DNA from 2 places in the Micromonospora sp. L5 genome. Region 2 is predicted to be linked to the other one. Evidence: riboswitches for the same ligand, from Rfam matches in the RefSeq annotation. Region 2 holds a riboswitch; the other holds the start of a gene.
What was found. A riboswitch is a leader RNA that binds a small molecule or an ion and turns the genes downstream of it on or off. The one in region 2 is predicted to bind thiamine pyrophosphate.

Region 1: another riboswitch for thiamine pyrophosphate. It lies ahead of ML5_RS17265 (ECF transporter S component); the one in region 2 lies ahead of thiE (thiamine phosphate synthase).

Annotation. Positions count from the first base shown of each region.
Region 1 covers NC_014815.1:3,643,895-3,658,605, reverse strand. The annotation lists gene ML5_RS17330 (glycine--tRNA ligase) at 60-1,439, opposite strand; gene ML5_RS17325 (hypothetical protein) at 1,553-2,026, opposite strand; gene ML5_RS17320 (antibiotic biosynthesis monooxygenase) at 2,121-2,462, opposite strand; gene ML5_RS17315 (DUF6703 family protein) at 2,490-2,753, shown strand; gene ML5_RS17310 (metal ABC transporter substrate-binding protein) at 2,842-3,789, shown strand; gene ML5_RS17305 (metal ABC transporter ATP-binding protein) at 3,786-4,550, shown strand; gene ML5_RS17300 (metal ABC transporter permease) at 4,552-5,427, shown strand; gene ML5_RS17295 (metalloregulator ArsR/SmtB family transcription factor) at 5,471-5,773, shown strand; gene ML5_RS17290 (hypothetical protein) at 5,826-6,431, shown strand; gene ML5_RS32375 (hypothetical protein) at 6,441-6,608, shown strand; gene ML5_RS17285 (acyl-CoA dehydrogenase family protein) at 6,666-8,639, opposite strand; gene ML5_RS17280 (DUF6328 family protein) at 8,748-9,248, opposite strand; gene ML5_RS17275 (sugar isomerase domain-containing protein) at 9,340-10,089, opposite strand; gene ML5_RS17270 (alpha/beta fold hydrolase) at 10,086-10,922, opposite strand; TPP riboswitch at 10,999-11,105, shown strand; gene ML5_RS17265 (ECF transporter S component) at 11,181-11,771, shown strand; gene ML5_RS17260 (ABC transporter ATP-binding protein) at 11,868-13,301, shown strand; gene ML5_RS17255 (energy-coupling factor transporter transmembrane protein EcfT) at 13,298-14,098, shown strand; gene ML5_RS17250 (hypothetical protein) at 14,365-14,661, opposite strand.
Region 2 covers NC_014815.1:597,122-611,832, forward strand. The annotation lists gene ML5_RS02905 (hypothetical protein) at 1-313, shown strand, start outside; gene thiC (phosphomethylpyrimidine synthase ThiC) at 360-1,952, opposite strand; gene thiD (bifunctional hydroxymethylpyrimidine kinase/phosphomethylpyrimidine kinase) at 1,970-2,758, opposite strand; partial or broken gene ML5_RS31345 (thiamine phosphate synthase) at 2,789-3,466, opposite strand; gene ML5_RS02920 (thiazole synthase) at 3,529-4,302, opposite strand; gene thiS (sulfur carrier protein ThiS) at 4,307-4,507, opposite strand; gene thiO (glycine oxidase ThiO) at 4,498-5,628, opposite strand; gene thiE (thiamine phosphate synthase) at 5,622-6,248, opposite strand; TPP riboswitch at 6,243-6,354, opposite strand; gene ML5_RS02940 (DUF559 domain-containing protein) at 6,473-7,384, shown strand; gene ML5_RS02945 (aldo/keto reductase) at 7,840-8,802, opposite strand; gene ML5_RS02950 (nucleotidyltransferase family protein) at 8,824-9,630, opposite strand; gene ML5_RS02955 (ABC-F family ATP-binding cassette domain-containing protein) at 9,627-11,306, opposite strand; gene ML5_RS02960 (class I SAM-dependent methyltransferase) at 11,348-11,953, opposite strand; gene ML5_RS02965 (hypothetical protein) at 12,079-13,284, shown strand; gene truA (tRNA pseudouridine(38-40) synthase TruA) at 13,292-14,125, opposite strand; gene rplQ (50S ribosomal protein L17) at 14,196-14,711, opposite strand, start outside.

The DNA.
Region 1 (14,711 bases), 3.0 Mb from region 2:
TTAAGAAGGGGCCCCTTCTCTACGCGAGGCGTTAAGAAGGGGCCCTTCCTTACATCAGGTCAGCAGCCGGGCAGGCGCTCGATCAGGTAGCGCTCGACCTGGTCCAGCGAGACGCGCTCCTGGGCCATCGTGTCCCGGTTCCGGACCGTGACCGCGTTGTCGTCGAGCGTGTCGAAGTCGACTGTGACGCAGAACGGCGTGCCGATCTCGTCCTGCCGGCGGTAGCGGCGGCCGATCGCCTGCGAGTCGTCGAACTCGACCACCCAGCGCTTGCGCAGGTCGGTGGCGAGCTGCTTGGCCTTCGGCGACAGCGCCTCGTTGCGCGACAGCGGCAGCACGGCGACCTTGACCGGGGCCAGGCGCGGGTCGAACCGCATGACGGTGCGCTTGTCCACGCCGCCCTTGGTGTTCGGCGCCTCGTCCTCGTCGTACGCCTCGAGCAGGAACGCCAGCACCGCGCGGGTGAGGCCGGCGGCCGGCTCGATCACGTACGGCATCCAGCGCTCGCCCTTGCCCTGGTCGAAGTACGACAGGTCGACGCCGGAGTGCTTGCTGTGCGTGGACAGGTCGAAGTCGGTGCGGTTGGCGATGCCCTCCAGCTCGGCGAACTCGCTGCCGCCGAACCGGAACCGGTACTCGATGTCGACGGTGCGCTTCGAGTAGTGGGAGAGCTTCTCCTTGGGGTGCTCGTAGAAGCGCAGGTTCTCCTCGGACAGGCCCAGGTCGAGGTACCAGTTCCAGCGCTCGGAGAGCCAGTACTCGTGCCACTGCTCGTCGGTGCCCGGCTCGACGAAGAACTCCATCTCCATCTGCTCAAACTCGCGGGTCCGGAAGATGAAGTTGCCGGGGGTGATCTCGTTGCGGAACGACTTGCCGGTCTGCGCGATGCCGAACGGCGGCTTCTTGCGGGCGACCGTCTCCACGTTCTTGTAGTTGACGAAGATGCCCTGGGCGGTCTCCGGGCGCAGGTAGTGCATGCCCTCGTCGCTCTCCACCGGGCCCAGGTAGGTCTTCATCAGGCCGTTGAACATCTTCGGCTCGGTGAAGGTGCCCTTGTTGCCGCAGTTGGGGCAGTTCAGCTCCGTCAGCGAGGTCAGCGGCTTGCCGTGCTTGGCCTCGTACGCCTCTTCCAGGTGGTCGGCCCGGAACCGCTTGTGGCAGGACTGGCACTCGGTCAGCGGGTCGACGAACTCGGCGATGTGGCCGCTGGCCTCCCAGACCTTGCGGGCCAGGATGACCGCCGAGTCGAGGCCGACGACGTCGTCGCGCTGCTGCACCATGGTCCGCCACCACTGCCGGCGGACGTTCTCCTTCAGCTCGACGCCGAGCGGACCGTAGTCCCACGCCGACCGGGTGCCCCCGTAGATCTCGCTGGAGGGAAAGACGAAGCCCCGGCGCTTGGCGAGGCTGGTGACGGCGTCGATACGGTCGGCTGGCATGTTTCCTCCTACGCCGGCTGGCGGTCGGCGCGGTTGAGATGGATGGAACCGGGCTGTTCGGGACAACGGTACGACCGTGTCCGTCCCGAGCCCAGCAGAATACCGGGGGCCGGTCAGCTCACCCCGCAGACCTCCACGCCGCCCGTCTGCTGGTCCGGCGCGAGCGTCACGGTCTGCGCCTCCCGCCGGCCGCCGGCGAGCGTGACGTCCACCGGCACGGTGAGCGTGGTGAGGTCGACCTCGCCCACCCGGTAGCCGGAGATCTGCGGCTCGGTCGCCACCCGGCGCTCGAACTCGCGTCGGGGCTCGCGTCGCCGGATGTCGTCGCAGAGCGTGTCGTACGCCTTGGACCACTCCCGGGCCACGAGCGCCTGGTAGTAGTCGTTCGTGACCGCCCGGCCCTGCTCACCGATCGCCTGGGCGTTGCTCACCGCCAGGCCGACCACTGCCGCCCCGCCCCCACCGCAGCAGATCAGCACTGCGAGCGCGCCCGCGCCGAGGCCGAGCCAGAGCCGTGTCCGCCCGCCCTCGGTGGGCGGGGCGGCGAACGGCGGCGCGGCGCCGGGCCCCTGCGGCGGCGCGGGCACCCCGTGTTCCGCCGGCAGCGCGGGCGGAACGGATGACGGGGGTGGCGCGGCCGGTCCGGGAGCGGTCATACGCGCCAGGGTAGTGCCCCGGCACTCAGCGATACGGACCTGCGGCGCGATCGCTGGCGACGACGACGATCTCACCCTCGGGGGCGGCGCTGGCGAGCGTCTCGTACGCCGACGGCTCGTCCACCGATCGGGCGAGCAGCGGCACGGCGGTGACCTTGACGTCGAATCCGCCGAGCGCCCGCCGGTACGCACCGACCGACTCCCACTCGGTGATCAGGACCCAGTGGTCCGGGTCGTCGAGCGCCCGCAGCAGTTCACCGCGCAGGTAGCCGGGGCGGGCGGCGAGCGCGGCCAGCGCGGCGTGCGCCGCACGGGTGAACTCGTCCACCGTTTCGGCTTCCACCACGAAGCGGTTGGTGACCAGCACGGGGTTCCTCCTCGTAGAGTTTGTGGCATGCAGCGTACGCAGAGTCCTGTGCTGTCCCGGTTGGCACGGCTCAACCCGACGGCGGTGTTCCTGGCCGCGCTGGCCCTGGTGCTTGTCGGCCTCTTCGCGCCCGGCCCGGCGGGCGGCGTCCTGCTGCTCGTGCTGGCCGGCGTGCTGGTCTGGCTGATGTCGGTCACCTGGCCGGTGCAGGCCCCGGCGACCCGGATGCTCCGGCTGGTGATGCTCACCTTGTTGATCGCGGTGGCGCTGGCGAAGCTCATGGTCGGCTGACTCGGGCAAGCAGAACCGAGCTGACCTGCGCTGACATGCAATCATGCGTTTTTGACAATAGTTTTCGTTGTCGCGGACAGTTGAGCCCATGACCGTTCGTACACCTCGCCGTATCCTGACCGCCGCAGCCGCCGCCCTGCTCGCCGCCGCCGGCCTGACCGCCTGCGCGGACGGCACAGGCGGCGCGAGCGAGCCGGGCAGGGTCGACGTGGTGGCCGCGTTCTACCCGCTCCAGTTCCTGGCCGAGCGGATCGGCGGCGACACGGTCGCGGTCAGCAACCTGACCAAGCCCGGCGCCGAGCCGCACGACCTGGAACTCAACCCGCGGCAGGTCGGCCAGGTCGTCGACGCCGACGTGGTCGTCTACCTCAGCGGCTTCCAGCCGGCGGTGGACGAGGCGGTGGAGCAGAACGGCGGCGACCGCGCGTTCGACGTGGCGGGCGTGACGCCGCTGCGGGACGCGGCCGCCGGTGGCCACGACCACGATCACGAGGGCGAGGCCGGGCACGCCGAGGAGGGCGGCGGCAAGGACCCGCACGTCTGGCTCGACCCGACCCGGCTGGCCACCATCGGCGACAAGCTCGCCGAGCGCCTCGGCAAGGCCGACCCGGACCACGCCGCCGACTACACCGCCCGCGCCGGCGCGCTGCGCACCGAGCTGACGAAGCTGGACACCGAGTACGCCGACGGCCTGCGCACCTGCCAGCGCCGGGAGATCGTCACCAGCCACACCGCGTTCGGCTACCTGACCGAGCGCTACCAGCTGGAACAGATCGGCATCAGCGGGCTCACCCCGGAGTCCGAGCCGTCCCCGAAGCGCCTCGCCGAGGTCGCCGAGGAGGCCCGGGAGCACCAGGCCGGCACGATCTTCTTCGAGACCCTGGTCAGCCCGAAGGTCGCCGAGACGATCGCGCGTGAGGTCGGGGCGAAGACGGCCGTCCTGGACCCGCTGGAGGGCCCGCCCGCCGACGGCGACTACCTCTCCGCGATGCGCACCAACCTGCAGACCCTGCGAACCGCTCTGGACTGTTCATGACCTCACCCGTGATCGAGATCGCGCACGCCACAGTCGGCTACGACGGCCGCCCGGTGCTGCGGGACGTCTCGTTGACAGTGACCGCCGGCGAGGTGGTCGCCGTGCTCGGCGCCAACGGCTCCGGCAAGTCGACGCTCGTGCGCGCCGCGCTCGGCCTGGTGCCGGTCGGCGCCGGGTCGGTCGCCCTGTTCGGCACGCCGCAGCGCCGCTTCCGGCAGTGGCACCGCATCGGGTACGTGCCGCAGCGGCTCGGCGCGGGCAGCGGAGTACCAGCCACCGTGCGCGAGGTGGTGGCGTCCGGGCGGCTGGCCCGCCGGGGCGTGCTGCGTCCCTCCGGGCGGGCGGACCGGGAGGCGGTGGCGGCGGCACTGGACGCGGTCGGGCTCGCCGACCGGGCCGGTGAGCCGGTGTCCACGCTCTCCGGCGGCCAGCAGCAGCGCACCCTGATCGCCCGCGCGCTGGCCGGCGGGCCGGAGCTGCTGGTGCTGGACGAGCCGACCGCCGGGGTGGACGCTGCGAGCCAGGAGGCGTTCGCCGGGGCGCTGCGCGCGTTCCGCGACGGCGGCGGCACGGTCCTGCTCGTCGCGCACGAGCTGGGCCCGCTGCGCCCGCTGATCAGCCGGGCCGTGGTGGTGCACCAGGGCGGGATCGCCCACGACGGCGCGGTGCCCGAACCGGCCGGCCACCACGCCGACCCGGACCACGAGCACGTGCACCCGCACTGCGACGAGGAGCCCGCCCGGCTCTGGACAGGCATCTGAGATGGATCTCTTTCAGTACGACTTCATGCTCCGCGCCCTGGTCGGCGCGCTGATCATCGGGCTGGCCGCCCCGGCGCTCGGCATCTACCTGGTGCAGCGCCGGCTGGCGTTGATCGGTGACGGGCTCGGGCACGTGGCGCTCACCGGCGTCGGCGCGGGACTGCTGCTCAACCGCTCCCCCGTGCTGGTGGCGGTGATCGCCGCGACGCTCGGCGCGGTCGTGATCGAGCTGGTCCGCGCGTACGGGCGCACCTCCGGCGACCTGGCGCTGGCGTTGCTGTTCTACGGCGGCATCGCCGGTGGCGTGATGCTGGTCGGGCTGTCCGACGCCAGCAGCGGGTCGCTCAACGCGTACCTGTTCGGGTCGCTGACCACCACCTCCCGCACCGACCTGATCACCATCGGGGTGCTCGGCGCGGTGCTGCTGGTGACCATGCTGGTGCTGCGCCAGGCGCTGTTCGCGGTCTGCCACGACGAGGAGTACGCCCGGGTGTCCGGCCTGCCGGTGCGGGCGCTGAACCTGCTCATCGCGGTCGGCACCGCGGTCACGGTGACCATCGCCATGCGGGCGGTCGGGGTGCTGCTGATCAGCGCGCTGATGGTGGTGCCGGTGGCGACCGCGCAGCAGGTGACCCGGGGCTTCCGCTCCACCATGACGGCGGCCATGGCGCTGGGCCTGTTCGCCGCCGGCACCGGGGTCTGGGTGGCCGCGACCGCCGACACCGCGCCCGGCGCATCGGTGGTGCTCGTGGCGATCGGCTCGTTCCTGCTGGTCGCGCTGGCGGCGGCCGGTCTGCGGGCGCTGCGGCGGCGGGTGCGGGCCGACCGGGCCACGCCCCCGTCCGAGCCGGTCGAGCACGAGGTGCTGCTGCGGTGAGGCCCTACCCGCCGGCGCAGCTGGGATTGGTTACCGTTACAGGGTGACCGGCACGAACGGGTACGACGCCTTCGAGGGTGCGGGTGACCTGCTGCGCGCGCTCTCGGCCCCGATCCGGCTCGCGATCGTCAGCGAGCTGGCCGAGGGCGAACGCTGCGTGCACGAGCTGGTCGAGAAGCTCGGCGCGCCGCAGCCGCTGGTCTCCCAGCACCTGCGGGTGCTGCGGGGCGCCGGGGTGGTGCGCGGGTCGCGGCGCGGCCGGGAGATCGCGTACGCGCTGGTCGACGACCACGTCGCGCACATCGTGGCGGACGCGGTCAGTCACGCCGGTGAAGGGTCGCACTGAGCGGGAAATCGGCCACGTGCCGACGCGCCCCTGCCGTGGGACGCTGTCCGGCGTGAAGATCTACGCCGACCGTTTTCCCACCGCCGTCCGCCAGTTCCTCACCGACCTGCTCGTGGTCGTCTGGGTGTACGCGGCGATCCGCTTCGCGCTGTGGCTGCACGACGTGGTCGAGAAGCTCGCCGTACCGGGGCAGAAGCTGGAGGGGGCCGGCGGCGGACTCGCCGACAACCTGGCCGACGCCGGCGGCAAGGTCGGCCGGGTGCCGATCGTCGGCGACGAGCTGACCGCGCCGTTCACCCGGGCCGCCGACGCCGCCCGCTCGGTCGCCGAGGCGGGCCGCGACCAGCAGGAGCTGGTCGGGCAGCTCGCGCTCGGGCTGACCGTCGCGGTGCTGGTGTTCCCGCTCGGCCTGGTGCTGTTCGGCTGGCTGCCGCTGCGCCTGCGCTGGATGCGCCGGGCCGGCGCGGCGAAGGCACTGGCGGGCGTCCCGGCCGGCCGGGACCTGCTGGCGCTGCGCGCGCTGGCCGGTCAGCCGCTGTCGAAGCTGACCCGGATCGCGCCCGACGTCGCCGAGGCGTGGCGGCGCGGCGACGACGCGACTGTCGACGCGCTCGCCGCGCTGGAGCTGCGCGAACTGGGGCTGCGTGGCGGCCGGTAAGGTGTGCCGGTGCTGTACTTCCTGATCGTCGTCGCCGTGCTGCTGCTGGGGTACGCCGGCGTGCTGGTGAGTTTCGTCCGCAAGGGCCGCAAGATCTCGCCGTCGGCGTACCTGGTGCTGGCCGGCCTCAACGGCCTGATCCTGGCCGGCATCCTGGCCTGGGCGATCGCGCGCTGACCGCCCGGCGGCCGCGCTCGGCGGCCGTCCGGGCGGCACGGCCGCCTGGTGGTCCGGTCAGCCGGCGGGCGGGATGCGACGGCGTACGTCCTGCTCGGTGGACGGCCCCGGCTCCCAGCGGGCCACCCAGGGCAGGTCGGCGGGCGGGGTGACGACACCCTCCTCCACCGAGGCGTACCGGCCGGCGACGATCCGCTTGGCGGCGGCCACGTCGACCGAGTCGGTGTTCGACCACAGGCCGGTGAACAGCTCGTCGACGCGCAGCCGCGCCTGACGGCAGAACAGGTCGGCCAGCTCGACGTTCTCCGGGTGCGCGTCCCGCTCGGCGTAGGCCCGGACGCAGACCGCGCTCATCGCGAACAGCTCCGCGCCGATGTCCACCACCCGGCCGAGGAACGCCTGCTTGCGCTCCATCTTCCCCTGCCAGCGGGACATCGCGTAGAACGTCGACCGGGCCAGCTTGCGGGAGGACCGCTCGACGTGGCGCAGGTGCCCGGCCAGCGGCCCGAACTCCTGGTACGCCCCGGGCGTCTGCCCCTTGCCGACGGCGAGCGTGGGCAGCCACCTCGCGTAGAAGGCGCCGGCCCGCGCGCCCGCCTTCGCCTTGCGGCCCAGCCCGGCGTCGGGGTCGATGATGTCGCCCGCGACGGACAGGTGCGCGTCGACCGCCTCGCGGGCGATCAGCAGGTGCATGATCTCGGTGGAGCCCTCGAAGATCCGGTTGATCCGCAGGTCGCGCAGGAGCTGCTCGACAGCGGCCGGCCGTTCCCCCCGGGCTGCGAGCGAGTCGGCCGTCTCGTAGCCGCGGCCACCGCGGATCTGGATCAGCTCGTCGGCGATCCGCCAGGCCATCTCGCTGGCATAGAGCTTGACCAGCGCCGCCTCGATCCGGATGTCGTTGCGGTCGTCGTCGGCGAGCATGCAGGACAGGTCGAGCATGGACTCCATGCCGTACGTGGTGGCGGCGATGAAGGCCAGCTTCTTTGCCACCGCCTCGTGCTCGCCCACCGGGCGGCCCCACTGGACCCGGTCCGCCGCCCACTCGCGGGCCACGTTGAGCGCCCACTTCCCGGCTCCGACGCACATGGCAGGCAGCGAGAGCCGGCCGGTGTTCAACGTGGTCAGCGCGATCTTGAGGCCCTTGCCCTCACCGCCGATCACGTTCTCCTTCGGCACGAACACGTCGTGGAACCGGGTGAGGCTGTTCTCCAGGCCGCGCAACCCGACGAAGGAGTTGCGCCGCTCCACGGTGATGCCGTCGCTGTCGCCCTCCACCACGAACGCGGTGATGCCGCCGCGCCGCCCCTCGCCGGCCGGCACCCGGGCCATCACCACCAGCAGCGTGGCGAGCGTGCCGTTGGTGGCCCAGAGCTTCACCCCGTTGAGCCGGTAGCCGGTGCCGTCCGCGGTCGGCTCGGCGGTGGTGGCGAGCCGGGCCGGGTCGGAGCCGACGTCCGGCTCGGTGAGCAGGAACGCGGAGACCTCACCGGCGGCGAGCCGGGGCAGGAACCGTTCCTTCTGCTCGGGCGTGCCGAACATCTTCAGCGGCTGCGGCACGCCGATCGACTGGTGCGCGGAGAGCAGCGCGCTGACCGCCGGGTTCACCGAGCCGACGAGCATCAGCGCCCGGCAGTAGTGCAGGTTGCTCAGACCCAGCCCGCCGTACTTACGGTCGATCTTCATGCCGAACGTGCCGAGCCCGGCCAGGCCGTGGAACACCTCGTCGGGGATGCGCGCGTCCCGCTCGATCGCCTCGCCGTCCACCTCGGACGTCAGGTACGCGCGCAGCGAGCCGAGGAACTCGTCGGCGCGGGCCACCTCGGCCGGATCGGGGCGGGGCCACGGGTCGATCAGGTCGAGCCGGAAGCGGCCGAGGAACAGTTCCTTGCCGAAGCTGGGCCGGTCCCAGGCCGACTCGCGGGCGGCCTCGGCGACCTGCCGGGCCTCCTTCTCGGAGACCTGGCCCGCCTCGGCGGGCAGCGGCCCCGCGCCGTCTGGTGACTCGGGCCGGCTGTTCTGTGTCGTGGTCACGGCTGCCTCCTCGTCGGTCCGGCTGCGTCGACGCGTTCGACGAAAACGACGCTACCCCCGGGTGTTACCCAGGGGTAGCGCTGCGTGCACGTCCGATTTGGCGGACGGTCAGTCGGTGAGCGTCTGCGGGTTGTCGTCCTCGTCGTCGATGTCGTCCTCACCCCAGTTGCGCCGGCTGAACGGCAGGATGGCCCAGAAGATCAGGAACCAGAGGCCGGTGAGCGCGCTGAGCAGGAACGCGATCGGCCGGTCCAGCACGAAGTCGGTGACCAGCAGGACCGAGCTGACCATCGCGATCAGCATGAAGAACAGGCCGCCGGTGGCCATCCGGTGGGCGAACCGGACCAGCTCCGGCTTACGCCCCTGCCGGAACAGCGCCCGGTGGAACGCGACCGGAGAAATGATCATCGCGGCGGACGCGGCGGCGGTCAGCAGCGCCACGATGTAGACGTCGCGCTGGAACTCCGTGGTCCGGCCGAACCCGTTGCTGAACGGCAGCGTCAGCAGGAAGGCGAAGAGAATCTGCACGCCGGTCTGCGCGACCCGCAGCTCCTGCAACAGATCGGCGAAGTTGCGCTGCCAGCGCTGCTTCTCGGATTCCTTGGACACTCGCGGACCTCCCCGGGAGACGGCACGGCCGGCGGGTGAACGCCCACCGGCAGGACCGCCTGTGCCCCGTACGGATGATCACGAAACCGGTTCAGGAACCGCGGCGGATCCGGCCCGCGTACCGTGCCTCCAGCTCGGCGTTGTGCTCGTCGCCGCCGGTGATGTTCGCGGACAGGTAGACCGGCGGGCGCTGCCCCGCCGCGACCAGCCGGGCCACCACCTCGGCGACGATCTGCTGGGCGAGCAGCGCCGCGGTGATCGAGGAGACCGCGCCGACCGCGCCGCCGCCCGGCAGCGGCAGCGTGGCGTCGCCGTACGGGGCGCCGTTGTCCAGCACCACGTCGGCGAAGTCGGCCAGCTTGCGGCCGGACGGGTGCCGCGAGGTCATCCGCGCCGAGTGCTGTGCCGACGTGATCGCCACCAGGCCGTGCCCGCGTTCCTTCACGATGGACGCGAACTCGACCATCGCCCCGTTCACGCCCGAGTTCGAGGCCAGCACGAACACGTCCTGCGGCCGGATCGGCGCCAGCTCGTAGAGGCGGTGCGCCACCGCCGGGTCGCGTTCCAGCTTCGGGCCGAGCACGTCGGCCGGGTCGCCGCCGATCAGCACCAGGTCACGCAACGCGATCCGGTTGGTGGGCACCAGCCCGCCGGCCCGGCCGGCGATCTCCATGGCCAGCGCCTCGGAGTGCCCGGTGCCGAACGCGTGCACCACACCGTCGGCGCGCAGCGCCGCCGCGATCAGGTCGGCCGCGTCGGCCACGTTCTGCCGCTGCTCGGCGGCGACCCGGCCGATCGTCTCGGTCACCACCGCCAGGTACGCCTCGGCGCTCACCGTCATGCCTCCTCCGTTCCCGCGCATCGGGCGAGGATCGCCTCGGCCAGCGGGCCGGGCGCCTCGTCCGGGATCCAGTGGCTGACGCCGGACAGCGTCACGAACCGGTAGTCACCGGTGACGTGCGCGGCGCACGCCTGCGCGGCCGTCCGGCCGATCGCCACGTCCTTGTCGCTCCACACGAACGTGGTCGGCACCCCGACCGGGGCGACCGCCTTCATGTCCGCACCGGTCATCGCGCGGTACCAGTTCAGCGCCGCCGTCAGCGCGCCCGGCTCGCGCATCGGCTCGGCGTACCGGGCCACCACGTCGGCGTCGCCCACTCCGCTCAGCAGCTTGCGCAGCGTGGCGCCGTTCCACGCCAGCAGCACCTTCTCCGCCGTACCGGGCTTGCGGAACAACGCGATGTAGGCGGACTTGGCCTTCTGCCGCGGGTCGGTGGCGAGCGCGTGGCCCATCGCGGCCGGGTGCGGCACCGACACCGCGGTCAGCGTCCGCACCCGCTCCGGGTGCGCCGCCGCCAGCCCCCACGCCACGATCGCGCCCCAGTCGTGGCCGACCACGTGCGCGCCGGTCACCCCGAGTGCGTCGAGCACCGCGGCCGCGTCGGCCACCAGCTCCGGAATCCGGTACGCCCCGACGTCGGCCGGACGCGCGCCGGGCGAGTAGCCGCGCTGGTCGAGCGCGTACGTGCGCAGCCCGGCGGCGTGCAGCGCGGGCGTGACCGCGTCCCACTCACCGGAGTGCTGCGGGAAGCCGTGCAGCAACAGGACCGGGTCACCGTCCTCGGGGCCGCCGGCGCGTACCTCGAACGTCAGTCCCCGCGCATCCACCAGCATGATCGCCACCATACCGACACTCGCCCTGCTGGGCCGGGGCCCGTGGTCGGTGCTAGCGTCTGCGACGAGACAACTTCACATCCGACAGGGGAGCGCACAGCGCTGAGAGTGCGGGCCGGTGCCCGCAGACCCTCGAACCTGATCTGGGTAATGCCAGCGCAGGGAGTTCGGTCGACCTCCAGCCGCGTCGCCGTCCGGTGACCACCGGGCGCGGCGTGCGTCTTCTCCTGGTTCACCTCGACGAACTGGGAGCCAACCGTGAACCACACCGACAGCAACCGCTGGCGTACCGTCGACATCGTCGTCGCCTCGGTCATCGCCGTCGCCTTCGGCGTCGTCTTCTGGGCCTGGGGCCTGCTCTGGAGCGCCACCGACGCGGCGTTCGCGTTCTTCCCGCCGGCCCAGGCCGTGCTCTACGGCGTGTGGCTGATCCCGGCGGTGCTCGCCGGCCTGATCATCCGCAAGCCGGGCGCCGCGCTGTACTGCGAGACGGTGGCCGCGATCATCTCCGCCCTGCTGGGCAGCCAGTGGGCGAGCATCGTGATCCTCCAAGGGCTGATGCAGGGCATCGGCGCCGAGCTGGCCTTCGCCGCGTTCCGGTACCGCTCGTTCCGCCTGCCGGTGGCGGTGCTGGCCGGCGCGCTGACCGGCCTCGGCGCGGCGATCTTCGACTTCGTCTACTGGAACAAGGCGTTCGACTTCGCCTCCTACCGCCTCCCGTACGCGCTGATCACGATCGTCAGCGCCACGATCGTCGCCGGTCTCGGCGCGCACGTCCTCACCCGCGCGCTGGCGAACACCGGCGTCCTGGACCGCTTCCCCGCCGGCCGCGACCGAGCCCTGGTCTGACGCCTCCATCGTGTCGATCATGAAGTTGGCGGCCGTTTCGGCACCCGTCATCGCCGTCAACCTCATGATCGACGGAGAAGAGGGGGTGGGTGGGCGGTGAGCGGGGTGGTGCTGCGGGGGTTCGGGTGGCGGCACGGGGGACGGAAACGCTGGGCTCTGCGCGGGGTGGATCTGCGCGTGGAGAGCGGCGAGCGGGTGCTGCTGCTCGGACCCTCCGGCGCCGGTAAGAGCACGCTGCTGGCCGCGCTGGCCGGGCTGCTGCCGGAGGACTCCGGCGAACAGGAGGGCACCGTCGAGATCGACGGGCTGGACCCGCGCAAGGCCCGCGAGCGCGTCGGCATCGTCTTCCAGGACCCGGAGACCCAGCTCGTGATGGCCCGCTCCGGCGACGACGTGGCGTTCGGGCTGGAGAACCGTGGCGTACCCGCCGGGGAGATCTGGCCCCGCGTCGACGAGGCGCTGCACCGGGTCGGCTTCCCGTACGACAGGGACCGCCCCACCGCAGCGCTCAGCGGCGGCGAGCAGCAGCGGCTGGCGCTGGCCGGCACGCTCGCGCTGCGCCCCGGGCTGCTGCTGCTCGACGAGCCCACCGCCAACCTCGACCCGGCCGGCGCCACCCTGATCCGCCGCGCCGTCGCGAACGCGCTCGACCCGGACACCACGATGGTCCTGGTCGAGCACCGGGTCACCGAGGCACTGCCGCTGGTCGACCGCGTCGTCGTGCTGGAACCCGGCGGCGGGGTGCGCGCCGACGGGCCGCCCGAGGCGGTCTTCGCCGCGCACGGCGACGCGCTGGCCGCCGCCGGGGTCTGGGTACCCGGCCACGTCGCGCCACCCCGGCACGCCACCACGCCGCCCGGCGACGTGCTGCTCACCGCGAAGCGGCTCGGCCTGCCGCCCCGGCTCGACCCCACCGATCTCCGGGTACGCGCCGGCGAGGCGCTCGCCGTCCTCGGCCCCAACGGCGCCGGCAAGTCCACACTGGCGCTGCTCCTGGGTGGCCTGCTGAAGCCCGGCACGGGCGCCGTCACCGCGTCGGCGGAACTCGCCGGGCGGGACGCGCGTACTCCCCCGCACCGCTGGCGGGCACCCGCGCTGGTACGCCGGATCGGTTCGGTGTTCCAGGACCCGGAACACCAGTTCGTCACCGCCACGGTCCGCGACGAGCTGGCGCTCGGCCCGCGCCGCACCGGCCGGCCCGAGTCGGCGGTGACCGCCACCGTCGACGAGCTGCTGCACCGGTTGCGGCTGGACCGGCTGGCCGGCGCCAACCCGTACACCCTCTCCGGTGGGGAGGCGCGGCGGCTGAGTGTGGCGACGGCCCTGGCCACCGCGCCCCGCCTGCTCATCTGCGACGAGCCCACGTTCGGCCAGGACCGGCGGACCTGGCTGGAGCTGGTCGACCTGCTCGCCGAGCTGCGCGACGCCGGGCACGGCGTGGTCGCGGTGACCCACGACGAGGACTTCGTCGCCGCGCTGGCCGACACGACGCTCACCCTGCACCGCTCCCCCGACGGGGTGGCCACGTGATCGGCCTCGAACCGGTCGCCGCACCCGGCGCCCCGCTGGCCCGGCGCAACCCGGTGGCGAAGCTGGCCGCCGCTGTGGTCTTCACGCTGATCCTGGTGGCGACGCTCGACCCGGTCGCACCGGCCATCGCCATCGCCGTCGAACTCGCGGTGCTGCCGCTGTTCGGGGTCCGCTACCGGGTGCTGGCCCGCCGGGCCTGGCCGCTGCTCGCCGGTGCCGCCGGCATCCTGATCACGCTGGTGCTCTTCGCGGCCGACCGCTCCGGCCGGGTGCTGGTCGAGGCCGGTCCGGTCCTGGTCACCGAGGGCGTTCTCGTCACCGCGCTGGGCCTGGTGCTGCGGATGCTCGCCGTGGCGCTGCCCGGCATCGTCGTGTTCGCCACCACCGACCCGACGGACCTGGCCGACGCGTTGATCCAGAACGCGAAGACGCCCGCCCGGTTCGCCATCGGGGCGCTCGCCGCGTTCCGGATGGTGCCGCTGCTGGAACAGGAGTGGCGGATGATCAGCATGGCCCGCCGGGCCCGCGGCGTGGACGCCGGCCGCAACCCGGTGGCGAAGCTGCGGCTGTTCGCGTCCACCGCGTTCACGCTGCTGGTGGGCGCGATCCGGCGGGGTACCCGGCTGGCCGTGGCGATGGACGCCCGGGGCTTCGACGCGGGTCCGCCGCGCACCGTGGCCCGCCCGCAGCGCTTCACCCGCGCCGACGCCCTGCTCGTGGCGGGCGCCGCGCTGCTGGCCGGCGGTGCCCTGGCCACAAGCATCGCCCTGGGCACCTTCCGCCCCTTGATCGGCTGACCCCGGGCCCGCCCCGCCTCCCCGTCCCCGCCGCCCTCCCCCGCCCGCCCTCGCCCCGCCCACCCTCGCCCCGTTGATCATGAAGTTGACGGCACCGGTTGCCCGTTTTGTCGCCGCCAACTTCATGATCGACGGGGCTGGGGGAGATCTTGGTACGGGATGGCGCCTCTAGGGGCCGGAATCGTCCAAGATCTCCGGGGGACGCCCGGGCAGGCCCCCGATGAGGGGCCTGCCCGGTGAGCGGCTGACCGGGAAAGGGCTGTCGGTCAGCTGCGGCGGAAGGCGTAGAACCGGGTCTGGCCGGCGCGCTGACTACGCCCGGTGATCCGGGCCTGCCGCCCTGCCGGTGGGCCGGACCGGGGCGGCGTCGCGGATGCGCCCGGCAGGACCGGGGTCTCCAGGGACTCCGAGGGCGGCACCGTGTCCGGGGGCACGGCGGACGCCACCGGCTCCGTGGGGAGCACCACCGCGGGTGGCGTCACCGTGAGCGCGTCGAGCTTCGGCGGGGTCACCTGCGGCGACGACTGCTTGCGGGACTTCTTCGGATTGCGCTTCGCGGGCATTCGCGGGCCTCCTGTCGTGCGGGCGCGCCGACCGGGACGCGCCGAGCGGG
Region 2 (14,711 bases):
GGCGGCGACCGCCGCACCGGGCGAGGCGGGTGCCGCGCTGCCCGAGGCCGCCGCCGCGGAGACGGAGGCGGACTCCCGGCGCGGGCGGCACGCCGAACCGGACGACGCCGACGCGTCCGGCGGGAAGCCGAAGACCCGGCGCGGCCTGTTCCGGCGCAACCGGGCCAAGGGCGACCCGGAGCCGGCCGACCGTACGGCCGAGCCGGGTGCCGAGGCCGACGACGAGTACGTGGACTGGGTCGCCGGTCTCGCCTCGGACGACAACGCCGACGACGCCCGCTCGCTGCGTACCGGGCGGCACCACCGCGAGTGAACGGCGGCCCGGGGGCGGGCCGGAAGCGACCCGACCCCGGCCTCGCTCACGCCAGCGGCAGGTAGACCCGTGACCCGGAGGCGACGAACTCCTCCGACTTGCCGCGCATGCCCCGCGCCGCGTAGTCCTTCAACTCCTGCGTGATCTTCATGGAGCAGAACTTCGGCCCGCACATCGAGCAGAAGTGCGCGGTCTTCGCCGGCTCGGCGGGCAGAGTCGCGTCGTGGTACGCCCGCGCGGTCTCCGGGTCCAGCGCCAGGTTGAACTGGTCCTCCCAGCGGAACTCGAACCGGGCCTTGGACAGCGCATCGTCCCACGCCTGCGCGCCGGGGTGCCCCTTGGCCAGGTCGGCCGCGTGCGCGGCGATCTTGTACGCGATCACGCCCGCCTTCACGTCGTCGCGGTCGGGCAGCCCGAGGTGCTCCTTCGGGGTGACGTAGCAGAGCATCGCGGTGCCGAACATGCCGATCATCGCCGCGCCGATCGCGGAGGTGATGTGGTCGTACGCGGGCGCGACGTCGGTGGTCAGCGGGCCGAGCGTGTAGAACGGCGCCTCGTGGCACCACTCCTGCTGGAGGTCCACGTTCTCCTTGATCTTGTGCATCGGCACATGCCCGGGGCCTTCGATCATCACCTGGACGTCGTACTCCCAGGCGACCTTCGTCAGCTCACCGAGCGTGCGCAGCTCGGCGAACTGCGCCTCGTCGTTGGCGTCCGCGATGGAACCGGGGCGCAGGCCGTCACCGAGGGAGAACGTGACGTCGTACTTCGCGAGCAGCGAACACAGCTCCCGGAAGTTCGTGTAGAGGAAGTTCTCCTCGTGGTGCGCCAGGCACCAGGCCGCCATGATCGAGCCGCCCCGCGACACGATGCCGGTGACCCGGTCCACCGCCAGCGGCACGTACGGCAGCAGTACCCCGGCGTGCACGGTCATGTAGTCGACGCCCTGCTCCGCCTGCTCGATGACGGTCTCGCGGAACACCTCCCAGCTCAGCTTCACCGGGTCGCCGCCGACCTTCTCCAGCGCCTGGTAGATCGGCACCGTGCCGATCGGCACCGGCGCGTTCCGCACGATCGCCTCCCGGGTCTCGTGGATGCGCTTGCCGGTGGACAGGTCCATCACGGTGTCCGCGCCCCACCGGGTGGCCCAGGTCAGCTTCTCCACCTCCTCGGCCACCGACGAGGTGACAGCCGAGGTGCCGATGTTGGCGTTGACCTTCACCAGGAACGCCTTGCCGATGACGGCCGGCTCGCACTCGGGGTGGTTGACGTTGAGCGGCAGCACGGCCCGCCCGGCCGCGATCTCGTCCCGGACGAACTCCGGCGCCACCGACTCCCGGACCGCCACGAACTCCATCTCCGGAGTGACGATCCCGGCCCGGGCGTACGCGAGCTGCGTCGGCCGCTTCCCCTCCACACCCGCCAGCGGCGTGCCGGCGCCGCGTACCGGGGCCACGTCGCCGCGCTCGGCGATCCACGTTCCGCGCAGCGCGGGCAGCCCCACCTCCGGGTCGGAGCCGGGACCGGAGGTGTCGTAGAGCCGTACCGGCGGGTTGTCCCCGGTCAGCGTCACCTCGGCGAACGGCACCCGGACGTCCGGGCGTGACCCTTCCACGTACACCTTGCGACGTGCCTGCATGACAGCCTCCCTGTCGCTCATGCGGACCAGCCGAAGTGGTCCAGCGGGCCGCGTCCCGCGCCCAGCTCCCAGGTCCGCGCGCCGGTCAGCGCGCGGGTGACGTACTCCTTGGCGGCCGCCACCGCGACCGGCACCGCGTCGCCCGCGGCGAGCCGGACCGCGACGGCGGCCGAGAACGAACAGCCGGTGCCGTGGTTGTGCCGGGTGTCCACCCGGGGCGCGCGCAGCAGGCGGGTCGTCCCGCCGCCGGCGAGCACGTCCACCGACTCGCCGTCGGCGTCCACGTCGCCGCCGGTCACCACCACGAACGCCGGGCCGCGCGCCGCCAGCGCCTCCGCCGCCGCGACCATCTCCTCGACGGTGCCCACCGGGCCTCCGGTGAGGGCCGCGGCCTCCGCGCAGTTCGGTGTCGCCACCTCCGCGTACGGCAGCAGCCGCTCGACCGCCTCCACCACGCCGAGCCGGTGCCCGCTCGTGGCGACCAGTACCGGGTCGACGACCAGGTGCGGCAGCCGCCCGGCCCGGGCCGCCTCGGCCACCGCGTCGGCGACCGCGGGGGTGCCGAGCATGCCGGTCTTCACGGCGCGCACGTCGAAGTCGCCGAGGACGCTGTCCATCTGGTCGCGCACTGTCTGCGGGGGCAGCGGTAGGAGGGCGTCCACGCCCCGGGTGCTCTGCGCGGTGACGGCGGTGAGCACGCTCGTGCCGTACGCCCCGAGCGCGGCGAACGTCTTGAGGTCGGCCTGGATGCCCGCTCCTGCTCCGGAGTCGGAGCCGGCGATGCTGAGAACTGTTTTCGGCGTCACTGGTTCTCTTCTCCGGTGGTTGCTGTGACGGCTGCGGCCGACAGTGGTTGCGGTCGGGGCTGCGGCGTGCGGGCCTTGGTCGGATCGCGCGGGGTGGGTGCGCGCCACACGGGTGGCCGCCTCCTCGAAAGCTCTGCCCAGCGTGGTGGCGGTTTCGGTGGGGTCTGGGGCGCGCATGATGGCGCCCAGGACTGCTACTCCGGTGGCACCTGCCTCTACGCATGCGGTGACCTGGGCTGTGGTTTCGATGCCGCCCAGTGCCAGCACGGGCACCTTGCTTGCCGCGATCAGCTCGCGCAACCCGGTCGGCCGTAACGCCGGGCCGTAGCCGGGCTTTGTTCTTGTCTCGTAGACCGGGGACAGCGTGGCGTAGTGCTCGGTGGTGAGCCGGGCCAGCTCGGCGGTGTCGTGACAGGACCGGCCGACCAGTCCGACTGCGGGCGGCGGGTACGGGCCGGCGGCGGGCAGGTGCACCGCGTCCCCGTCGAGCGGATCGGGTCCGGCCACGACGAGCGTGCCGCCTGCCTCGGCGAGGATCGCGCGCAGCTCGACGGCGAGCGCGAGGCGTTCGGCGCGGGGCAGGTCCTTCTCCCGCAGCACCACCCAGCGCACTCCCCCGCCGACGGCCCCCGCGACCACGTCGACGAGCGCCCCCTTGGCGACCCGCCGATCGGTGAGCAGCACGACCCCGGTCGGGCCGGTGTAGATCCTGGTGCGCGGCCGCCCCTCCAGGGGCGCCTCCGTACCAGGATCCGCAACGCGTAGAGCGGTCACAGGTCGGGCCGTCCCTCGTCGGGGGTGGACGGCAAGGCGTGGAAGCGGCGGGTGATGCGGCCCGCGCCGTACGCCAGGTGCCCGGCCTCGACCGCGTACCGCATGGCCGTGGCCATCGCCACCGGGTCGGCGGCCCGGGTCACGGCACTGGCCAGCAGCACCGCGTCGCAGCCCAGCTCCATCGCCAGGGCCGCGTCGGAGGCGGTGCCGATGCCCGCGTCGAGCACCACCGGCACGTCCACAGCCGCCCGGATCAGCCGGATGTGGTGCGGGTTGCCGATGCCCAGCCCGGAGCCGATCGGCGACCCGGCCGGCATCACCGCCGCGCAGCCCACGTCGGCCAGCCGCCGGGCCAGCACGGGATCGTCCGAGGTGTACGGCAGCACTGTGAACCCGTCGGCCACCAATTCCTCGGCGGCGCGCAGCAGCTCCACCCCGTCGGGCAGGAGCGTGCGCTCGTCGCCGACCACCTCCAGCTTCACCCAGTCGGTGTCGAACGCCTCCCGGGCCAGGTGCGCCGTCTTCACCGCCTCCACGGCGGTGCGGCAGCCGGCCGTGTTCGGCAGCAGCCGTACGCCGCAGCGCTCCACCAGGTCGAGCAGGCCGCCCGAGCCGCCGGGCGTGGTGTCCACCCGGCGCAGCGCCAACGTCACCAGCTCGGTGCCGGAGGCGCGGATCGCCTGCTCCAGCACGTGCAGGTTGGCCGCGCCGCCGGTGCCGAGGATGAGCCGCGAGCCGAACGCGACCCCGCCGATCTCCAGTGTGGACATCCGTTCACCCGCCCTGGGTGGCGCTGAGTACCTCGACCCGGTCGCCGTCGCGCAGCACGCTCGCCGCCCAGCCGCCGCGTGGCACCACCTCGCCGTTGACCGCTACGGCGAGCCCGCGCTCCCGGTCGGTGACGGTGCGGACCACCTCGGCGACGGTGACGCCCTCGGGCAACGTCCGGCCGGTGCCGTTGACGATCAGTTCCACGTGCGCTCCTTCCCGAAGCGGTCCGGGGTGAAGGGGGCGAGCGCGGGATCCGGCTCGCCGGTGACGATCAGCTCGGTGACCAGGTCGGCGGTGACCGGCGTGAGCACGATGCCGTGCCTGTGGTGCCCGGTCGCGGCGAGCACGCCCGGCCGCCCGGGGAGCGGCCCGATGATCGGCGCGTTGTCGGGCGTACCGGGGCGCAGCCCGGCGACTGCTTCCACCAGCTCGTACTCGACGAGTTCCGGCACCAGCTCCGCGGCGGCGCGCAGCAGTGTCAGCACGCCACCGGCGGTGACCTCGGTGTCCGCGCGTTCCTCCACAGTCGCCCCGACCACGACCTCACCGCTGTCCCGGGGCACCAGGTAGACCGGCTCGCTGTCCGCGTACCCCCGGATCACGTGCCGGAAGCCCGGCGGACCGCCACCCGGCGCGCGCAGCCGCAGCACCTGGCCCTTGACCGGCCGGACCGGCAGGCCGGTCAGGCCCGCCGCGCCGCAGCCGGCCGCGACCACTGTGACCCGGGCGTCCACCTCGGACAGCGCGCCGACGCGGGCCGGGCGCAGCTCCACGCCGGCGCGCTCCACGGCCGTCCGCAACGCGGCGACCAGCCGTCGCGGATCCACTTGGTGGTCGCCGGGGGCCACCGCGCCGCCGCGCACGCGCGGTGCCAGCGCCGGCTCGCGGTCGCGCAGCTCCGAGGGCCGCAGCGGCGTGATCGGCAGTCCCAGACCCCGTTGGTACGACCACAGCCGCCCCGCCTCGGCCAGGTCGTCGGCGGTGAGCCCGACCACGAGCGTGCCCTCGGTGCGGTAGCCGAGGTCGACGCCGCTCGCCTCGGTCAGCTCGGCCGCGAAGCCGGGCCAGCGGGCGGCGGACCCGACGAGAAGCGCTGTGAGTTCGTGCTCACCGAAGTACGCCTCGGCGACCGGCGACAGCATCCCGGCGGCCACCGACGAGGCGCCCGACCCGGGCCGGTCGTCGTGCACCACCACGCGCAGTCCGCGCTGCGCGCACCGCCACGCGATCGCGAGTCCCACCGGCCCGGCGCCCACCACCGCCACGTCGGTAAGGAAGGGCCCCCTGTTAACGCCTCCGGTAGAGGAAGGGCCCCCTTTTAACACGTCAGCGCCCGCAGCAGCTCGGCGGTGGCGTGCGCCGGATCGGCAGCCAGGCTGAGCGCGCCGACCACCGCCACCCCGTACGCCCCGGCGGCCCGCAGCGCCGGCACGCTCGCGGCCGTCACCCCACCGATCGCGATCACCGGGACGCTGACCGCCTCGGCGACCGCGCGTATCCCCTCGGGGCCGATCGGGTCCGGCAGGCCGGACTTGGTGGTGGTGACGTGGCACGGGCCCACGCCCAGGTAGCTCGCGCCCGCATCCACGGCCGTACGGGCGCCCACCGGCCCCCGGGCGGTCGCGCCGAGCACCGCGTCCGGGCCGAGCACCCGGCGTGCGGCTGCGACCGGCAGATCGTCCGCACCGACGTGGCCCCCGGCGGCGTCCACCGCGAGCGCCACGTGCAGCCGGTCGTTGACCAGGAACTGTGCCCCGTACGGCCGGCATGCCTCGGTCACCCGGCACGCCAGCTCGTACGCCTCCCGGTCGGTGGCGTCGTCCTCCACGCGCACCTGCACGACGAGTTCGGCGCCCGCCACGGGCAGGGCGGCACGCAGCACGGCGAGCGGGTCACGCCCCGGCCGGGTGTCGGTGATGAGATGCAGTCGTCCCAGGGACAGCACGGCAACGCTCCTCCCTGCGCCGGCATTACCCGGATCAGGTTCGACGGTCGGGGGCTCCCAGCCCCCCTCTCAGCCCGGTCCGCACCGGGCTCCCGTGGGTCACTTGCGGCCTACCGTACGACGCCTCCCGCCCGTACGGAACCCCGGGTGAGGTTTTTCCCAGGAACCGTTCACATGCCGTACCGGGGCAACAGGTGATCGTCTCGTCACGACACGCTGCCGGGATGTCCGTTCCCGCCCGTGTCCCGCGCCGCCTGGCGATCCTGCCGTTCCGGGGCAGCCATGCCGTCTCCGAAGGACTGCTCACCTGGACGATGCTGCGCGGGCCGACCTGGATCCGCCTGCTGCCGGACGTGTACGTGCACCGGGACGGATACCGCGCCGACGACCACCGGATGTGGTGCGAGGCGGTGGCGTTGCGCCTGCCGCCGGGTGCCGCACTGGCGGGACGCAGCGCCGCCTGGCTGTTCGGCACGGACGTGCTCAGCCGCGACGCGCCGGTCACCGTGCTGCTGCCGAGCCCGGCCCGCATGCGTCCTCATCCACGGCTGCTGGTGACCCGGTCGCCCCTGCCCGAGTCGGACCGCACCCGGTTCGCGGGGCTGCCGGTCACGACCCCGCTGCGTACCGCGTTCGACCTGGGCCGGCAGGGCTCACTCGCCGAGGCGCTGGTCGCCGTTGACGCGCTGCTGCGTCGCCGGGTCGTGAAGCTGCCCGTCCTGCGGGCCTACGCCGCCGACCGGCCGGGTTGGCCGGGCGCTCCGCTGCTGCGCGAGGTACTGGCGATGGCCGAGCCGTTGAGCGAGTCCCCGATGGAGACGCGGCTACGGCTGCTCCTCCTCGACGCCGGTCTCGGCCCGCTGACCGCCCAGCACGAGGTGCGCACCGGCGGACGCTTCGTGGCCCGGGTGGACCTGGCCTGGCCGGCTCTCCGCCTCGCGGTCGAGTACGACGGCGACCACCACCGGGAACGGGCTCACTTCCGGCGGGACGTGGCACGCCTGAACGCGCTCCGCGCGGCCGGGTGGGTCGTGCTCCGGTTCACCGTCGACGACGTGCTACGCCGGCCCGACGCCACTGTCGCCCTGGTGCGCCAGGCCCTGGCAGAACGTCGCGCCGCCGCGGCAAACCACTGATCCGCACCCGCAGCCCCCCGCACCCCGGCTCGCAGCCCAAAGCCCGCAGCCCCACAGCCGCAGCCCCACAGCCCCGCAGCCCCGCAGCCCCGCAGGCCCGAGTCTCGCCCCGCCGCGCCCCCGGCCGCCACCCGCCACCTGGCCGGAGCGGGCCGCCCAAGACAGCACGGGCGTCAGGAGGCCGCCCACAGACACCTATGGCGTTCCACTCGCGACTGAATCTGGCGACGAGTGGAACGCCGTGGGTGTCTGTGGGCCCTCTTGACACCCATACCGTTCCACTCATCGTGAGCGCTGCCTCTGAGTGGAACGCCACGGGTGCCTCCGCGGGCGGGCGCGCGGGCGGGCGGGCCACGGTGGGCGCACGCCGCGCGGGGCAAGCCCCGACGCTCGCACGCCGACAAGCGGGCGCACCCCCGACGCGCGAGCGGGCGCATATGTACCGGCAGGGACGGTCAGAGGATGGCGTCCAAGGCGGTCAGGTCCTCGTCGGACGGCTGCCACGTCCCGGCTTCGGCGTTGGCCTTCACCTGCTCGCCAGTGGTCGCGCCGGCGATCACCGACGTCACGGCGGGACGGGCCGCCAGGCCGCCGATGGCCACCTGGAGCATGCTGATGCCGCGCTCGGCCGCGTACGCCTCGATCGCCTCGATGACGTCCCAGCGCGCGGCGGCCAGCCGCTCGGCGTACCGGCCGCCACCGGCCAGGCGGCTGCCCGCCGGGGGCGCCTCGCCGCGCTTGTACTTGCCGGTGAGCAGCCCGTTGGCGAGCGGGAAGAACGGCAGCATGCCGAGGCCGAACCGCTCGCAGGCGGGGATCACCTCGTCCTCCACCCCGCGCTCCACCAGCGAGTAGTGGTTCTGCGCGGAGATGAACCGGGTACGCCCCTGCGACGACGCGGTCCAGTCGGCGTCGGCGATCTGCCACCCGGCGAAGTTGGAGTTGCCGAGGTAGCGCACCTTGCCGGCGGTCACCAGGTCGTCCAGCGCGGCGAGCGTCTCGTCGATCGGGGTGCCCGGGTCGGGCTCGTGCATCTGGTACAGGTCGATGTGGTCGGTGCCGAGCCGGCGCAGCGACGCCTCGACCGCGCGGGCGATGTAGCGGCGGGCGCCCCGGGCGCCGTGGTCCGGCCCGTTCGCGCCGTTCATGTCCATGCCGAACTTGGTGGCCACCACCACGTCGTCGCGGCGGCCCTTGAGCGCCCGGCCGAGCAGTTCCTCGGAGGCACCCTGCGGCTCGCCGTAGATGTCGGCGGTGTCGAAGAAGTTGATCCCGGCGTCGAGCGCGGCGTCCACCACCGCCCGGGTGCCGTCGAGGTCGAGTTTGCGGCCGAAGTTGTTGCAGCCGATACCGACAACTGACACCACGAGCCCGGAGTCGCCCAGCCGGCGATAGGTCATCTCACTCACGAGATCCACCCTATGCCCGCTGCCCGGGTGTCATCCGGGCAGCGGCAGCACCTGGTCGGCCAGCGTCCGGGCGGCACCGATCGTCGCCGCCAGTTCCTCAGGGGTACGCCCCACCGCGCCCAGCAGCGCCTGCGCCCGCTCGGCGAAGTCCGGCGGCGCACCGGGCAGGCGCCCGGCGGAGACGATCATGCCCTTCTCGTTGACCAGCCACCGCCCGGCCCGGCCGTGCAGCGCGTGGACCAGCACGCCGACCACCCGGAACAGGCAGCCCGCCACGTAGCCGGCGTCGCCCCCTGCCGCGCCCTTGGCGGCGCCGTCGAGCAGCAGCCCGGTCTCCCAGCCACCTGCGATCAGCGCGGCGCCGAGCGCGGGCGGGTAGTCGAAGGTCTCGGCCCGCAGCGCGGTCAGCTCACCGGTCGGGTCGCCGAGCACCCGCCCGAGCGCCACCTCCCCGGCGTACGCGTGCGAGTAGAAACCGAGCGGATGCCCGGCCTGCGCCTCGACCGTGTAGCGGCCGGCCCGGCAGTCCGCCCAGACCCGGTGCACCCGGTCCAGGTCGCGGTAGATCCAGTCCACCGCCACCCCGCCGACGCGCAGCCAGCCGCCCCCGTCGACCCACGGCCCCCAGCCGCCCGGGGCGGTGAGGTCCACCGGCCCGTCGGCGATCGAGGCGGCCACCGCGCGCAGCCCGGCCAGGTCCGGCGCGCCCCGGTAGTAGAGGCCCACGTCCCAGTCGGAGTCGGGCCGGTGGTCGCCGCGGGCCCGGCTGCCGCCGAGCGCCACCGCGACCACGCCGTCCACCGCGCACAGCCGGTCGGCCAGGTCCCTGTCGATCACCCCACGTCCCAGACCGGCTCCGGCGTCTCCACCACGTCGCCGTCGCCCCGGAACAGCACGAACCGGTCGAAGGTACGGGTGAACCACCTGTCGTGTGTCACCGCGACCACAGTCCCCTCGAACGCGGTCAGCCCGGCCTCCAGCGCCTCCGCCGAGGCCAGGTCGAGGTTGTCGGTGGGCTCGTCGAGCAGCAGCAGCGTCGCCCCGGACAGCTCCAGCAGCAGCACCAGGAACCGCGCCTGCTGTCCGCCGGAGAGCGTGCCGAACCGCTGGTCGCCCTGGCCGGCCAGCTCGTACCGGGACAGCGCCGCCATCGCGGCGTGCCGGTCCATGCCGGCCCGGTGGTCGTCGCCGCGCCACAGCACCTCGACGAGCGTCTTGCCCATCAGCTCCGGCCGGTCGTGGGTCTGCGAGAAGTGCCCGGGCCGGACCCGTGCGCCGAGCCGGACCACGCCGCCGTGGGCGACAGGTGCGAGCGCGGCGGCGCCGTCCACAGGCGTGTTGCCCGGCTCCGGGTCGGTGCCGCCCCGGGCCAGCAGCCACAGGAAGTGAGACTTGCCGGTGCCGTTCGCGCCGAGCACCGCGACCCGGTCGCCGTACCAGAGTTCCAGGTCGAACGGGTACGTCAGGCCGTCCAGCTCCAACTGCTCGGCGATCACCGCGCGCTTGCCGGTCCGCCCGCCGGTCAGGCGCATCCGGATGTCCTGGTCCTTCGGGGGTACGGGCGGCGGCCCGGCCTCCTCGAACTTGCGCAACCGGGTCTGCGCGGCCTGGTAGCGGGAGGCCATCCCGTCGTTGTACGCGGCCTTCTGCTTGTACATCAGCATCAGCTCGCGCAGCTTCTGGTGCTCCTCGTCCCAGCGCTTGCGCAGCTCGTCGAGGCGGGCGTGCCGGGCCACCCGTGCCTCGTGCCAGCTCGCGAAGCCGCCCGGGTGCACCCAGGCGCTGCCGCCCTCCACCGCGACGACCCGGTCGGCGGTCTGCGCCAGCAGTTCCCGGTCGTGCGAGACGTAGAGCACGGACTTGCCCGACTCGCGCAGGCGCGCCTCCAGCCAGCGTTTGCCGGGTACGTCGAGGAAGTTGTCCGGCTCGTCGAGCAGCAGCACCTCGTCGGGGCCGCGCAGCAGCAGTTCCAGCGCGAAGCGCTTCTGCTGGCCGCCGGACAGCGTGCGGACCGGCCGTTCCCGGGCGCTGTCCCAGGGCAGGTCGAGCACGATGGTGGCGACGGTGTCGAAGAGGACCTCGGCGTCGTACCCGCCGGTCTCGCCCCAGGCGGCGAGCGCCTCAGCGTACGCGAGCTGGGTCTTGGCGGCGGCGGAGCTGTACTTGCCGCGGACCTCGGCCGCCCGCATGGCCGCCTCGGTCTCGGCGAGCCGCCGCCCGGCGTCGCGCAGCGCCGGCGGCGCCAGCGACAGGGCGAGGTCGGCGAGCGTGGACTCGTCGCCGATCATGCCGATGAACTGCCGCATCACGCCCAGCCCACCGGAGCGGGCGACAGCGCCGGTCTTCACCGGCAGGTCACCGGCGACCATCCGCAGCAGCGTGGTCTTGCCGGCGCCGTTCGGGCCGACCAGCGCCACCTTGGCACCCTCACCGACCCGGAACGACACGTCGCTGAACAGCTCACGCCCGTCCGGGAGGATGTGCCCTACTCCTGCCACGTCCACGTATCCCACGCGGGCATCCTGCCCGAGCCGGGTCGGTGGACGACACCGGATTACCGGGTGACCCGCAGCACCCGGTAGCCCTTCTGGCTGGCGTGCCGCTCGACCGACCAGCCCTGCTCGACCAGCCAGCGGTGCAGCGAGTCGCCGCCGAGGTGCCGGGCGACGACCAGCCAGGCCACGCCGTCCGGGGCGAGGCGGGGCAGCCAGCGCAGCAGCAGGCCGCGCAGTTCCGGCTTGCCGATGTGGATCGGCGGGTTGGACCAGATCTGGGCGAAGGTGACGTCGTCCGGCAGTTCGTCCGGCGCGACGGCGCGTACCCGGTCGGCGGCACCGACCCTTGCCGCGTTGGCGGTGGTGAGGGCGCGGGCGCGCTCGTTGACGTCCACGGCCCAGACGGTGGCCTTCGGCGCGACAGTGGCCAGGACGCAGGTGATCGGGCCGAAGCCGCAGCCGATGTCGAGCAGCGCGCCGGTGACGTCGGCGGCCGGCAGGTCGGCCTTGCGCAGCAGTACGGCGGTGCCCGGGTCGAGCCGGTCGGCGGAGAAGACGCCGCCGGCCGAGGCGAGCGTGTAGTCGCGCCCGGCGACTGTGAACTCGACCTCGCGGGGGCGGGCCGGGGTCGAGGGCTCAGCTGTGAAGTAGTGGTCGCCGGTCACGCCCGCATTCTCGCACCGGGCCGCAGGGGTTCCGGCGACGGTGTCACGGGCGGGGTCGCACGCCACTCCGCCAGAATTTCCCGATATTACCCCTGAAAGGGACAATCAGCCCTACTCTATGCCACATGGTGTACCGGTACGAGTCCGATGAGGACGCCTTCCTGGAGTACCCGAAGCCCGGGTCGGCCCCGAACGGGCCCGCAGCCACGCCCCCGCCCGCGGGTCCGTCACGTTCCCGCTTCCCCACGCCGTCGCTGCCCCCGCCGCCGCGCCCGCAAGCGGCGCTGCCGCCGACCGGCGCGACCGAGCAGGCCGACCCCGGCGGGCAGGCGGTGGCGGACGACGCCCGCGCACCCGTTCCCGCGCCACCGGCCCCGGCGCCGACACCGGGACGGCCTGCCCCACCACGGGAGCCCTCCCCGGTGCCGCAGCCCGCGCCGCCCATGCCGGCACCCGTACCGGCGGCGGCGAACCGGCCGACGGTGCCGATCCCGGCCAGCCCCACCGCCCGCGCCGCCGACGTCTCCGAACTGCCCCGGACCCGGCGCGCCGAACGCCGCGGCGGCGGCCGGTTCTGGCAGACGCTCGTCGGCGGCGCCGCCGTACTGCTCCTGCTCTCGCTCACCGGGCTCGCCGTCGCGGCCCTGCTCGACGAACGCACCACCACGCCGCCGGCGGGCCAGCCGACCCCGCAGCCGACCGAGTCGAGCACGCCGTCCGGTGGCACCGACCTGGACTCCCGGGACACCGACCAGGCATCGCTCACCGCCAAGGAGGTCTTCCCGACCAAGGACCTGGTGGTCACCGACGGGAAACCGGCCTACCGGGTGCTGAAGACCCAGGCCAGCACGAAGTGCCAGGTCGCGGCCACCGGCGAGATCGCCGACCTGCTGGTCCGGCTCGGCTGCAACCAGGTGGTGCGGGGCACGCTCCGCTCCCCCGACGGCGACCACCTGATCACCGCCGGTCTGTTCAACCTCACCGACGTGGCCACCGCCCAGCGGGTACGCGACCGCATCCGGCCGCTGCTCGACGCGCGCCAGGGACGGTTCCGTGGCATGGCGGCGGGCGACGACACCGACGCGGTGGAGAAGGCCGCGGCCCGGGTCGCCTGGCAGGTACGCGGACACTACGTCGCCTTCTGCCTGGTCACCCGCGCCGACGGGGAACGCATCCCGAGCGACGACGCGACCGCCCGCGAGATCATGTACGACCTGGTCGAACTGCACCTCAACCGGGGTGTGCTGGACCGTCGCGCGGCGGCCGGCACGGCCGGGCAGCCCGACGCCGACTCGGCCGAGGACAGCGCCGGTCAGCGGGGCACGGACTGAGGCTGGCTCAGCCCTCGGCCACCGGCACCCGCAACCGGCGGGTCTCCTCGGCGCGGCGGGCGTACTCGGCCGGGTCGCCCGGGTAGCCCACAGCGACCAGGGCGAGGCCGTGCGCGGGCGCCACGGTCACCTCGCTGGAGCGCTCGCGGCGGGTCAGCAGGCCGGCCGGCCACTGGACCGGCCGCCGCCCGTCGCCCGCCACCAGCATCGCCCCGACCAGGCTGCGCACCATGTTCTGGCAGAACGCGTCGGCCTGCACGGTGGCGACCAGGATCCCGTCCGGGTCGCGCCGCCAGTCCAGCCGGGTCACCTCGCGCAGCGTGGTGGCGTTCTCCTTGCGCCGGCAGTACGCGGCGAAGTCGTGCTCGCCCACCAGCCCGGCAGCGGCGGCGTTCAGGGCCGCCAGGTCCAGCGGCTTCGGCCAGGCCAGGGTGTCCCCGCGGCGCAGCGGCTCGGCGCCCCACGGGGCGTCGGTGACCCGGTACTCGTAGCGCCGGAACGTGGCCGAGAACCGGGCGTCGAAGTCGGCGGGTACCTCGGTCATCGCGCGTACCCGGACGTCCGGGGGCAGGAGCCGGGCCAGCCGGCGCAACAACCGGCCCTCGTGCTCCCGCCACACGGGAGTCGGCAGGTCGAGGTGGCAGACCTGCCCGGTGGCGTGCACACCGGCGTCGGTACGCCCGGCCACCGTCAGGCCGGTCGCCGTGCCCGCGCCGAGCACCAGGTCCAGCGTCTGCATGAGCACGCCGGCCACTGTGCGCCGGGCCGGCTGGGGCGCCCAGCCGGAGAAGTCGGTGCCGTCGTACGAGACGTCCAGCCGCAGCCGGGTCCGCTCGTCCACCTCGTCCCTCCTGTCGACGGCGACGGGCCCGGCACCCCCGAAGGGATGCCGGGCCCGGTCGAGCCTGATGTCAGGCCTTGTCGTTCTCGGTGGCCTCGTCGCTGTCCTCACGGGCGGCGGCGGTGTCACCCGACGCGGAGACCGGCGCCTCGGCGTCCTGGTCACCGGCGCTGGAGCGCGGGGTCTCCTCGGCCGGGGCCAGGGCCTCGACCTTGTCCTGCTGGGCGGCCTTGCGGGCGGCGGTCTTCTTGTTCGCCTTCGGCTCGGCGACCTGAAGCTCCTCCACCAGCTCGATGATCGCCATCGGAGCGGCGTCACCCTTGCGCGGACCGGTCTTCACGATCCGGGTGTAGCCACCGTTGCGGTTGGCGTACCGGGGCGCGATCTGGTCGAACAGGGCGTAGACCACGTCCTTGTCCTTGACGACGCCCAGCACGCGGCGGCGCGAGGCGAGGTCGCCGCGCTTGGCCTTGGTGATGAGCTGCTCGGCCAGCGGACGCAGCCGCCGGGCCTTCGTCTCGGTGGTCTGGATCTTGCCGTGCTGGAACAGCGCGGTGGCCAGGTTGGCCAGCATCAGCCGCTCGTG